Regions from separate parts of the Kitasatospora sp. NPDC049258 genome, predicted to be linked through region 2. Evidence: riboswitches for the same ligand, from Rfam matches in the RefSeq annotation. Region 2 holds a riboswitch; each other region holds the start of a gene.
What was found. Region 2 has a riboswitch for thiamine pyrophosphate ahead of thiC (phosphomethylpyrimidine synthase ThiC). Riboswitches for the same ligand answer to the same signal wherever they lie in the genome.

Region 1 (3,269 bases), on a different contig from region 2:
AGATGTCGGGCAGGTACAGCCACGCGGGGACAAGGGCTTCAATCTTGGGATCAATGGTGCTCACGCCCCCAGCCTGCCACCTCCGGCGCCCCGGGCGCACCTGTCACCCGCTCAGGCCACCGCCGCCTTGAGCTGGACGGACGGATCCGCGGCGAGCGCGCGGTCCGGCACCGCCCGTGCGGCGATCAGCCGGCGGGCCTGGTTGAGGTCGCGCGGCCGGTCCACCGACAGGGCCGCCACCAGCACACCGTCGCGCAGCCACAGCACCGTCCAGGACGGCTCCTCGGGCGAGCCGCGGTGCAGCAGCTCGTCCGAGTCGGCGTGCCGGCCCGCGTACTGCACCATCCGCCCGAACTGCTCGGACCAGAAGTAGGGCACCGGGTCGTACGGCGTCCGGGAGCCGAGCACCGAGGCCGCCGCCGCGCCGCCGGACTGCAGGGCGTGGTCCCAGTGCTGCACGGCCAGCCGGGTGCCGGTGCGGGCCGAGGGGTAGCTGACGCAGTCGCCGGCCGCCCAGACGCCGGGGGCGGTGGTGCGCAGCCGCTCGTCCACCAGGACCGCGCCGGAAGGGTCCAGCTCCACCGCGGAGCCGGCCAGCCAGCCGGTGGCGGGGCGGGCGCCGATCCCGACCAGCAGCTCGTCGGCGTGCAGCCGGGTGCCGTCGGTGAGCACCACCGCCCCGGGCTCGGCCGCCAGCACGCCGACGCCGCGGTGCAGCGCCACCCCGGCCGCCGCGTACCAGCCGGCCATCACCGCGCCGAGCGCCTCGGGCAGCGCACCGGTGAGCGGCGCCGGGCCGGCCTCCACCACCGTCACCTCGCAGCCCAGCTGCCGGGCCACGGTGGCGGTCTCCGCGCCGATCCAGCCCGCCCCGGCCAGCACCAGCCGCACCCCGGGCCGCAGCCGCTCGCGCAGTGCCAGCGCGTCGTCCAGGGTGCGCAGCAGCCGGGCGCCGGGAGCGCCGGGCAGCGGGCGGGGCTCGGCGCCGGTGGCGAGCACCAGCGCCTCGTACGGCAGCTCGCCGGCGTCCGTGCGCAGCACCCCGGGCTCCAGGGCGAGGGCCCGGCGGCCGGGCAGCAGCTCGACGCCCAGCTGCTCCCAGTCGATGTCGAAGGCGGTGTCGTCGACCGTGCCGAGCAGCACGTTCTTGGACAGCGGCGGGCGGTCGTACGGGCGGTGCGGTTCCTCCCCGAGCAGCGAGATCCGGCCCTCCCAGCCCCCGCGCCGCAGGCCCAGCGCGGCCTGCGCGCCCGCCATGCCCGCCCCGACCACGACCACTCGTCCGGTTCTCTTCAGTTCGACCACCGGGTCAGCCTATCCACCGCCGTGTCCACCCCCCGTACGCACCTTCGGGCTGGGGCGCACCCGGCGTTATGGTGGACGGACACCTCACACGGGAGCCCGGCGCACCGGGCTGAGAGGCGGGCTGCGGCGGCCTGCGACCGTCCGAACCTGATCCGGGTCATGCCGGCGAAGGGAGTATCGACTTTGGCACGGACACCTGACGTCCTGGTGATCGGCGGCGGGATCATCGGCCTCGGCGTGGCCTGGCGCACGGCCCAGCGCGGGCTGGCGGTCGCCGTCCTCGACCCGGCACCCGGCGGGGGCGCGGCCCAGGTCGCGGCCGGCATGCTGGCGCCGGTCACCGAGCTGCAGTACGGCGAGGAGCCGCTGCTGCGGCTGGGCATGGCGTCCAACGAGCGGTACGCGGCCTTCGCCGCCGAGCTGACCGAGGTGACCGGCCTGGACACCGGCTACCGGCCGACCGGGACGCTGGCGGTGGCGCTGGACTCCGACGACCGTGCGGAGCTGCGCGAGCTGCTCGCCTTCCACCAGCGGCTCGGCCTGGAGTCGCACTGGCTGACCGGCCGCGAGTGCCGCCGGCTGGAACCGATGCTGGCCCCGGGCGTGCGCGGCGGCCTCCAGGTGACGGGCGATCACCAGGTCGACGGGCGGCGGCTGTCGGCGGCCCTGCTGGCCGCCTGCGAGCGGGCCGGCGTGGTGCTGCACCGGGCCGAGGCCGTCGAGCTCCTGGTCGCCGACGGCCGGGCGAGGGGTGTACGGCTGGCCGACGGCTCGCGGCTGACGGCTCCTCGGCTGGTGCTGGCGGCCGGCTGCCGCAGCCACCTGCTGCCCGGCCTGCCGGCCGGGGTGCTGCCGGCGATCCGCCCGGTCAAGGGTCAGGTGCTGCGGCTGCGGATCCCCGGGCCGTACGCGCCGTTCCTGTCCCGCAACGTCCGGGCCGTGGTGCGCGGACAGCACATCTACCTGGTGCCGCGGGCCGACGGCGAGCTGGTGATCGGGGCGACCAGCGAGGAGCTGGGCCACGACACCACCGTCACCGCCGGCGGGGTGTACGAGCTGCTGCGCGACGCGCACGAGCTGATCCCCGGCATCACCGAGCTGCCGCTGGTGGAGACCGGCGCCGGGCTGCGGCCCGGTTCGCCGGACAACGCCCCGCTGCTCGGCCCGACCGCGCTGCCCGGCCTCGCCGTGGCGACCGGCCACTACCGCAACGGCGTGCTGCTCACCCCGGTCACCGCCGACCTGCTGGCCGAGCACCTGGCCACCGGGGCCGTGCCCGAGCTCGCCGCCCCCTTCACCCCCAGCCGCTTCACCGCAGAGGTCCCGTCATGAACCAGATCCCGCTCACCGTCAACGGCGAGCCCCGCGAACTGCCCGCCGCGACCACGCTCGCCGAGGTGGTGGCCCAGCTGAGCAAGGCGCCCTCCGGGGTCGCCGCGGCGCTCAACGAGGCCGTGGTGCCGCGCGGGTCGTGGGCCGAGACCGTGCTGAGCGCGGGCGACCGGGTGGAGATCCTCACCGCCGTCCAGGGCGGCTGAGCGCGATGGCCGACGACCTGTTCACGATCGCGGACGCCACCTTCACCTCCCGCCTGATCATGGGCACCGGGGGCGCCCCCAGCCTGGAGGTGCTGGAGCAGGCCCTGCTGGTCTCCGGGACGGAGCTGACCACCGTGGCGATGCGCCGGGTCGACCCGGGCACCCAGGGCTCGGTGCTCGACGTGCTGACCCGCAACGGGATCCGGGTGCTGCCCAACACGGCCGGCTGCTTCACCGCCGGCGAGGCCGTGCTGACCGCCCGGCTGGCCCGCGAGGCGCTCGGCACCGACTGGGTGAAGCTGGAGGTGATCGCGGACGAGCGCACCCTGCTGCCCGACCCGATCGAACTGCTGGACGCCGCCGAGACGCTGGTCGACGACGGCTTCACGGTGCTCCCGTACACCAACGACGACCCGGTGCTGGCGC
Region 2 (3,269 bases):
GGGTCTCGTCGTGGAACTCGCGGGCCGTCTCCGGGTCGAGGGCCAGGTTGAACTGGTCCTCCCAGCGGAACTCGAAGCGGGCGTCGGAGAGGGCGTCGTCCCACTGCTGCGCGCCCGGGTGACCCTTGGCCAGGTCGGCGGCGTGTGCGGCGATCTTGTAGGTGATGACGCCGGTCTTCACGTCGTCCCGGTTGGGCAGGCCCAGGTGTTCCTTGGGGGTGACGTAGCAGAGCATCGCGGTGCCCCACCAGGCGATCATCGCCGCGCCGATGCCGGAGGTGATGTGGTCGTAGCCGGGCGCGACGTCGGTCGTGAGCGGGCCCAGGGTGTAGAAGGGGGCCTCGTCGCAGATCTCCCGCTGGAGGTCCATGTTCTCGCGGATCTTGTTCATCGGGACGTGGCCCGGGCCCTCGATCATCACCTGGACGTCCTTCTCCCGGGCGATCCGGCCGAGTTCGCCGAGCGTCTGCAGTTCGGAGAACTGGGCGTCGTCGTTGGCGTCCGCGATCGAGCCGGGCCGCAGGCCGTCGCCGAGCGAGAAGGTCACGTCGTAGGCCGCGAGGATGTCGCAGAGCTCCTCGAAGTTGGTGAACAGGAAGTTCTCCCGGTGGTGCGCCAGGCACCAGGCCGCCATGATCGAGCCGCCGCGGGAGACGATGCCGGTCTTGCGCCGGGCCGTCAGCGGGACGTACCGCAGCAGCACCCCGGCGTGCACGGTCATGTAGTCCACGCCCTGCTCGCACTGCTCGACGACGGTGTCGCGGTAGACCTCCCAGCTCAGCTCCTCGGCCTTGCCGTCCACCTTCTCCAGGGCCTGGTAGAGCGGCACGGTGCCGATCGGCACCGGGGAGTTGCGCAGGATCCACTCCCGGGTGGTGTGGATGTTGCGGCCGGTGGAGAGGTCCATCACGGTGTCGGCGCCCCAGCGGGTGGCCCAGGTCATCTTCTCCACCTCCTCCTCGATCGAGGAGGTGACGGCGGAGTTCCCGATGTTGGCGTTGATCTTCACCAGGAAGTTGGTGCCGATGATGGCCGGCTCCACCTCCGGGTGGTTCACGTTGACCGGGATGACGGCGCGGCCGCGGGCCACCTCGTCCCGCACGAACTCCGGGGCCAGCCCCTCGCGGAGGGCCACGAACTCCATCTCCGGTGTGATCAGCCCCCGCTTCGCGTACCCGAGTTGGGTCACCGCGGCGCCGTCACGGCCGCGCAGCGGGCGGCGCGGCCGGCCGGGGAAGACCGCGTCCAGGTTGCGGAGGTTCCCGCCGCGCGGCGAGGTGTGCTTGATCCCGTCGTCCTCCGGCCGGGCCTCCCGGCCGTCGTACTCCTCGACGTCGCCGCGCTGGCGGATCCACGGGTCGCGCAGCGCGGGCAGGCCGCGCCGGACATCCGGTTGGTAGGCCGCGTCGGTGTACGGGCCCGAGGTGTCGTACAGCGGCACCGTGCGGCCGTTGGTGAGGTGCACCTCGCGGTACGGCACCCGCAGGTCGGGCCGGGACCCCTCCAGGTAGGCCTTGCGCCAGGCCGGGGTCGGATAGCCGGTGGCCGCGCTGCTGACCGGGGCGGCCGTCGGGCGGGCAGACTTCTCCTGTGCATCAAAGACGGTCATCAGACCTTCTACTCCCTACGCCGGCATTACCCGGTCCAGGTTCCTGCGGTCGGCGCAGCGGCTGGCACGTCCTGTGACGTACCGTTCAGCGCCCTCTCAGCCCGGTGCTCCGAGCTCCCGTTGTTCGCAGACGGTATTGCCTGCGTAAGACGTCCAACACCGTAGCGGGCCGATCCGCCGAGGTCCAGACGGGTTCCGGCCAGCGGGCACGGTGGCACACTGGCCGGATGGTCGGGCTGACGGGGCGGGTGACGGGCAGGGTCGGGGCCGGGCTGGTGGGCGAGGTGATGCTCCACGTGCCGCAGCGTCAGGGGTCGGAGGCCTTCCTCGCGTACCTGGCGGTGCCCGGTGAGCCGCTGGCCCCGGGCACCCCGGTGGTGGTGGTCGAGTACCAGCCGCCGCGCACGGTGTACGTGGCCCCGGCGTACGGCTGAGGCGGGGCGGTGCCGCCCGGGGCGGCGGGACGGCGGGCGTCTTGACGCAATCTTGACACCCCTGATGCGCAATCAGGACGTCCGAGCCTTCCCAACCGATCACGGCAGGCGAAGAATCGGCTGCTGCCACCGCGTTCCGCGCCATCCTGCACAACCGAGCGCAGCCACGGAGCCGGTGCGCTTCGAAGGGGGAAAGCCGATGCTCATCGGCATCGCGGGGGCCGTGGCGGCCTCCATCGTCGTACTGATCGTGCTCTTCAAGCTGATGTGGCGGGTGGCGGAGCCGAACGAGGCGCTGGTCATCTCGGGCTCCACCCACCGCACCGAGGGCCTCGCGGAGGGGCTGGGCTTCCGGATCGTCACCGGCCGCGGCACCTTCGTGGTGCCGGGTGTGCAGGTGGTGCGCAAGCTCTCCCTGGACCTGAACGAGGCCGAGCTGGACGTCGAGTGCGTCACCTCGCAGGGCATTCCGGTGCACGTCAAGGGCGTTGTGATCTTCAAGGTGGGCGACGACACGGTGTCGATCGCCAACGCCGCTCGGCGCTTCCTGGACCAGCAGAAGATGATGGGCCTGCGGGTGCACAACGTGTTCGCCGGCCACCTGCGGTCGATCGTCGGTGGGTTGACGGTCGAGGACATGATCCGGGACCGGGAGCGGCTGACCGGGGAGACCCGGGCCGCGTCCGGCTCCGAGATGGAGAAGCTCGGCCTGATCATCGACTCGCTGCAGATCCAGGAGATCCTGGACCCGACCGGGTACATCACCAACCTGGCGGCCCCGCACGCCGCCGCCGTCCAGCGGGACGCCCGGATCGCGGCCGCGGAGGCCGACCGGCGGGCCACCGAGGCGGAGCAGGAGGCGTTCGCCCGCAAGGCCGAGGCGACCCGCAACTCCGGTATCCAGCAGGCTGGTTACCAGGCCGAGATGGAGACCGCGACGGCCCGGGCGATGCAGGCCGGGCCGCTCGCCCAGGCCGCCTCGCGGCAGGAGGTGGTGGTCCAGGAGACCAAGGTGGCCGAGCTGGAGGCGCACCGCAAGGAGCAGCAGCTCCAGGCGGACGTCCGCAAGCCGGCCGACGCCCGGGCGTACGAGACCCGGACGAAGGCCGAGGCGGACCGTGACGCGCGGATCTCGGCGGCCGAGGCGCTGGCCCGGGAGACCGAGCTGAAGGCGGCGGCCGAGGCGAACCGGGTGAAGGTGGCGGCCACCGCCGAGGCGGAGGCGA
Region 3 (3,269 bases), on a different contig from region 2:
TCTCGCCCGGCTTGTGCGTCCAGATCTCGCTGACCAGGGTCGGGCCGCTGTCGGTCGCGATGCCGCCGAGCTTGGTGATGACGTCGCCGGGCTTGAGGCCGGCCTGGTCGGCGGGGCCGCCGGGGGTGACGGCGGGGGTGCCCTGGACGTCCTTGGTCTGGATCTGGGCGCCGTCGCCCTTGTAGTCGTCGTTGCGCAGCACGCCGAGGATCGCGTAGACCGGGGTGCCGTCCTTGATCAGCGTCTCGGCGACCCACTTGGCCTGGTTGATCGGGATGGCGAAGCCGAGGCCGATCGAGCCGGCCCGGCCGCTGGAGCCGCTGGTGTTGGACTGGATCGCCGAGTTGATGCCGATGACCTGGCCGGAGGCGTTCAGCAGCGGGCCGCCGGAGTTGCCGGGGTTGATCGAGGCGTCGGTCTGCAGGGCGTTCATGTACGAGGCCTGGGAGCCGGTCTCGTCGCCGGAGGCGACCGGGCGGTCCTTGGCGCTGACGATGCCGGTGGTGACGGTGCCCTCAAGGCCGTACGGGGCGCCGATCGCGATGGTGGCGTCGCCGATGGCGACCTTGTCGGAGTCGCCGAGCGCCAGCGGGACGAGTTTGTCCTTGGGCGGGTTGTCGAGCTTGACCACGGCGACGTCGTAGCCCTGGGCTCGGCCGACCACGGAGGCCGGGTAGGAGGAGCCGTCGGAGAACTTCACGGTCAGCTTGCCGCCGCTGGCGGCCGGCGCGACCACGTGGTTGTTGGTGAGGATGTGGCCCTCGGTGTCGAAGACGAAACCGGTGCCGGTGCCGGACTCACTGGAGCCCTGGGCCTTGATGGTGACGGTGCTGGGCAGGGCCGCAGCGGCGATGCCCGCGACCGACTCCGGGGCCCGGTCGAGCGCCTTCTTGTTGTCGCCGACCGTCACCGTGGTGCTGGTGTGGCTGGAGGAGCCGACGCTGCCGTCCTTGCCGTCCGTGAGCGAGACGCCGATCGCGCCGCCGGCCAGGCCGGCCACCAGGGCGACGGCCGCGACCAGGGCGATCAGGCTGCCGCGCTTGCGGCGCGGGCCGGGCGGGGTGCCCGGGCCGCCCCACTCGCCCGGCTGGCCCGGGCCGCCGACGCCGCCGGGCGGGGTGCCCCAGCCGCCGAGCGGCTGGCCGGCGCCGAACGGGTGGTGGGCCGACTCGGCGGCGGGCGACTGGTGCGCCGCCTGCGGGTGCCCGGCCGGGGTGACCGGGGCGGCGTACGGGTCGCCCTGCGGCGCGCCCTCGGCGAACACCGGGGCCACCGGCACGGCCGGAGCGGGCGGCACCGGCGGAGCCGGAGCGGCCGGCGGGGGCGCGCTGACGTAGCCCGCCGCGGCGGGCGGCACCGGCGGGGGCGCGTCGATGTACTCGGGCGCAGCCGGGGCGGACGGCTTGGACATGGCGAGCGTGTCTGCGGACTCGACACCCGCCGGCGGCGCGGCGGCCGACGTGGTGTCAGTAGCCGGAGCACCCGCCTCTGGGACGCCGGAGGACCGACCCTCCTGCGGCCCGGTGGACCCACTCTCGTGCTCGGTGCTCACGGACGACCTCCATAGCTGACAGGACCTTGGCCATAGTTTTTCGCATAGCCGATTCAGTTGCCGTAAGCAGCCCCCTGAAGAAGTCATGAGAATGCTTAGGTGCTCCCGACAACCTGCGGCCGTTCCACCCGTGCCGTCGCCCGGTGGTCCCGCGATGCGGACGGCAGCTCCCTGGCCTTGGCGTTCGAGCCGCCGACCGTTAGCCTGGCGCTCCAAACTGAAACGACGCGGGAGCTTGGACCCACCAGGCTGAGAGTGCGCTGTTCGACCGTACGCCATGGGTATCACGGCGGGGGTGGTCGAGGGAGCGCAGACCGCCGGAACCTGTCCGGGTAATGCCGGCGTAGGGAGTATCGGCCATGACGGCTGTTTCGCCTTCCCCTGCCTCGACCTCCGCCACCCCCGTGGCCGAGCGCCCCGAGGCGCCCCTGGTGCTCGACACTGAACCCCCCAGAACCCTGGACTTCCGCGCCCAGTTCGCGCTCTGGGCCAATCTGGGCGTCAGCCTGATCGGCTTCTCCAGCGCCGCGACGGTGCTGGGGGCGGCGGGGGCGGAGCTGTCCTTCGCCGCCGCCGTGACGGCGATCGTGGTGGGCACCGTGATCGGTACCGCGATGCTGGGCGTGGCCGCTCTGATCGGCGCCCGGACCGGCGCCCCGGCGATGGCGGTGCTGCGCGGGCTGTTCGGGACCAGGCTCTCCTACCTGCCCACCGTGCTGAACATCGCGCAGTGCGTCGGCTGGGGCCTGTTCGAACTGATCGTGATCGCGGGCGGTGCCCAGAACGTGGTCGGCACCCAGGGCTGGCGCTGGCTGTTCGTGCTGCTCGCGGGGGCGCTGACCACGGTGCTGACGATCTGGCCGCTGGGCGCGATCGCGGTGCTGCGCAAGTACGTGGCGATCGCGGTGGGCGTCGCGATGGTCTACTTCACCGTCCAGCTCGGCCGGCAGGGCTTCCCCGACCCGGGGGCGGGCAACTGGGACGGCTTCCTGACCGCCACCGACGCGGTGATCGCGGTGTCGATCTCCTTCGTCCCGCTGGCCGCGGACTACACCCGGCACTCCCGCACCCCGGGCACCTCGTTCTGGGGGACCTTCTCCGGCTACACGGTGGCCCAGGTCTGGTGCTACGTGCTGGGCCTGATCGCGCTGCTCCAGCAGCACGGCGACAGCAGCAAGATCTTCGACTCGTTCACCGGGGTGACGGCCGGCTGGCTGTTCCTGCTGGTCCTGGTGGTGCGGGAGACCGACCAGTCGTTCGCCAACGTGTACTCGACCGCGATGTCGGTGCAGAACCTCTTCCCCCGGGTCGACCGCCGGGTGCTCACCGTCGGCATCGGCGCGCTGGTCACCGGCCTCGCCCTGTGGGTCCACGAGCTCAGCGCCGGCTACACCAACTTCCTCTACCTGATCGGCGCGGTGTTCGTACCGCTGTTCGCGGTGCTCGCCGTCGACTACTTCTTCGGTGCCGGCCGCAGCGGCTGGAACCTGGAGCAGGACGCCCCGGCCCGCTGGCTGATGCTGCTGCCCTGGGCGATCGGCTTCGCCACCTACCAGTTCATCGCGCCGACCGCGATCGCCGGCTGGTGGACCGGCTTCTGGCAGAACCTGCAGTCCGGGGTGGGCTTCGTGCCGCAGGCGTGGACCTCGGCCTCGCTGTTCGCCTTCCTGACCGCCGCCCTCGCCACCTGGGCCACCACCCTGGTCCGCAAGGCGGT

Region 1: another riboswitch for thiamine pyrophosphate. It lies ahead of thiO (glycine oxidase ThiO); the one in region 2 lies ahead of thiC (phosphomethylpyrimidine synthase ThiC).
Region 3: another riboswitch for thiamine pyrophosphate. It lies ahead of AB0K43_RS21285 (cytosine permease); the one in region 2 lies ahead of thiC (phosphomethylpyrimidine synthase ThiC).

What each region holds. Positions count from the first base shown of each region.
Region 1 is NZ_JBFAQT010000008.1:10,233-13,501, reverse strand. Features, by position in the region: gene AB0K43_RS09465 (Rv2175c family DNA-binding protein) at 1-64, opposite strand, end outside; gene AB0K43_RS09460 (FAD-dependent oxidoreductase) at 112-1,305, opposite strand; TPP riboswitch at 1,384-1,496, shown strand; gene thiO (glycine oxidase ThiO) at 1,465-2,637, shown strand; gene thiS (sulfur carrier protein ThiS) at 2,634-2,843, shown strand; gene AB0K43_RS09445 (thiazole synthase) at 2,849-3,269, shown strand, end outside.
Region 2 is NZ_JBFAQT010000005.1:86,509-89,777, forward strand. Features, by position in the region: gene thiC (phosphomethylpyrimidine synthase ThiC) at 1-1,609, opposite strand, end outside; TPP riboswitch at 1,605-1,738, opposite strand; gene AB0K43_RS06485 (hypothetical protein) at 1,837-2,043, shown strand; gene AB0K43_RS06490 (SPFH domain-containing protein) at 2,243-3,269, shown strand, end outside.
Region 3 is NZ_JBFAQT010000025.1:49,721-52,989, reverse strand. Features, by position in the region: gene AB0K43_RS21290 (trypsin-like peptidase domain-containing protein) at 1-1,411, opposite strand, end outside; TPP riboswitch at 1,770-1,921, shown strand; gene AB0K43_RS21285 (cytosine permease) at 1,912-3,269, shown strand, end outside.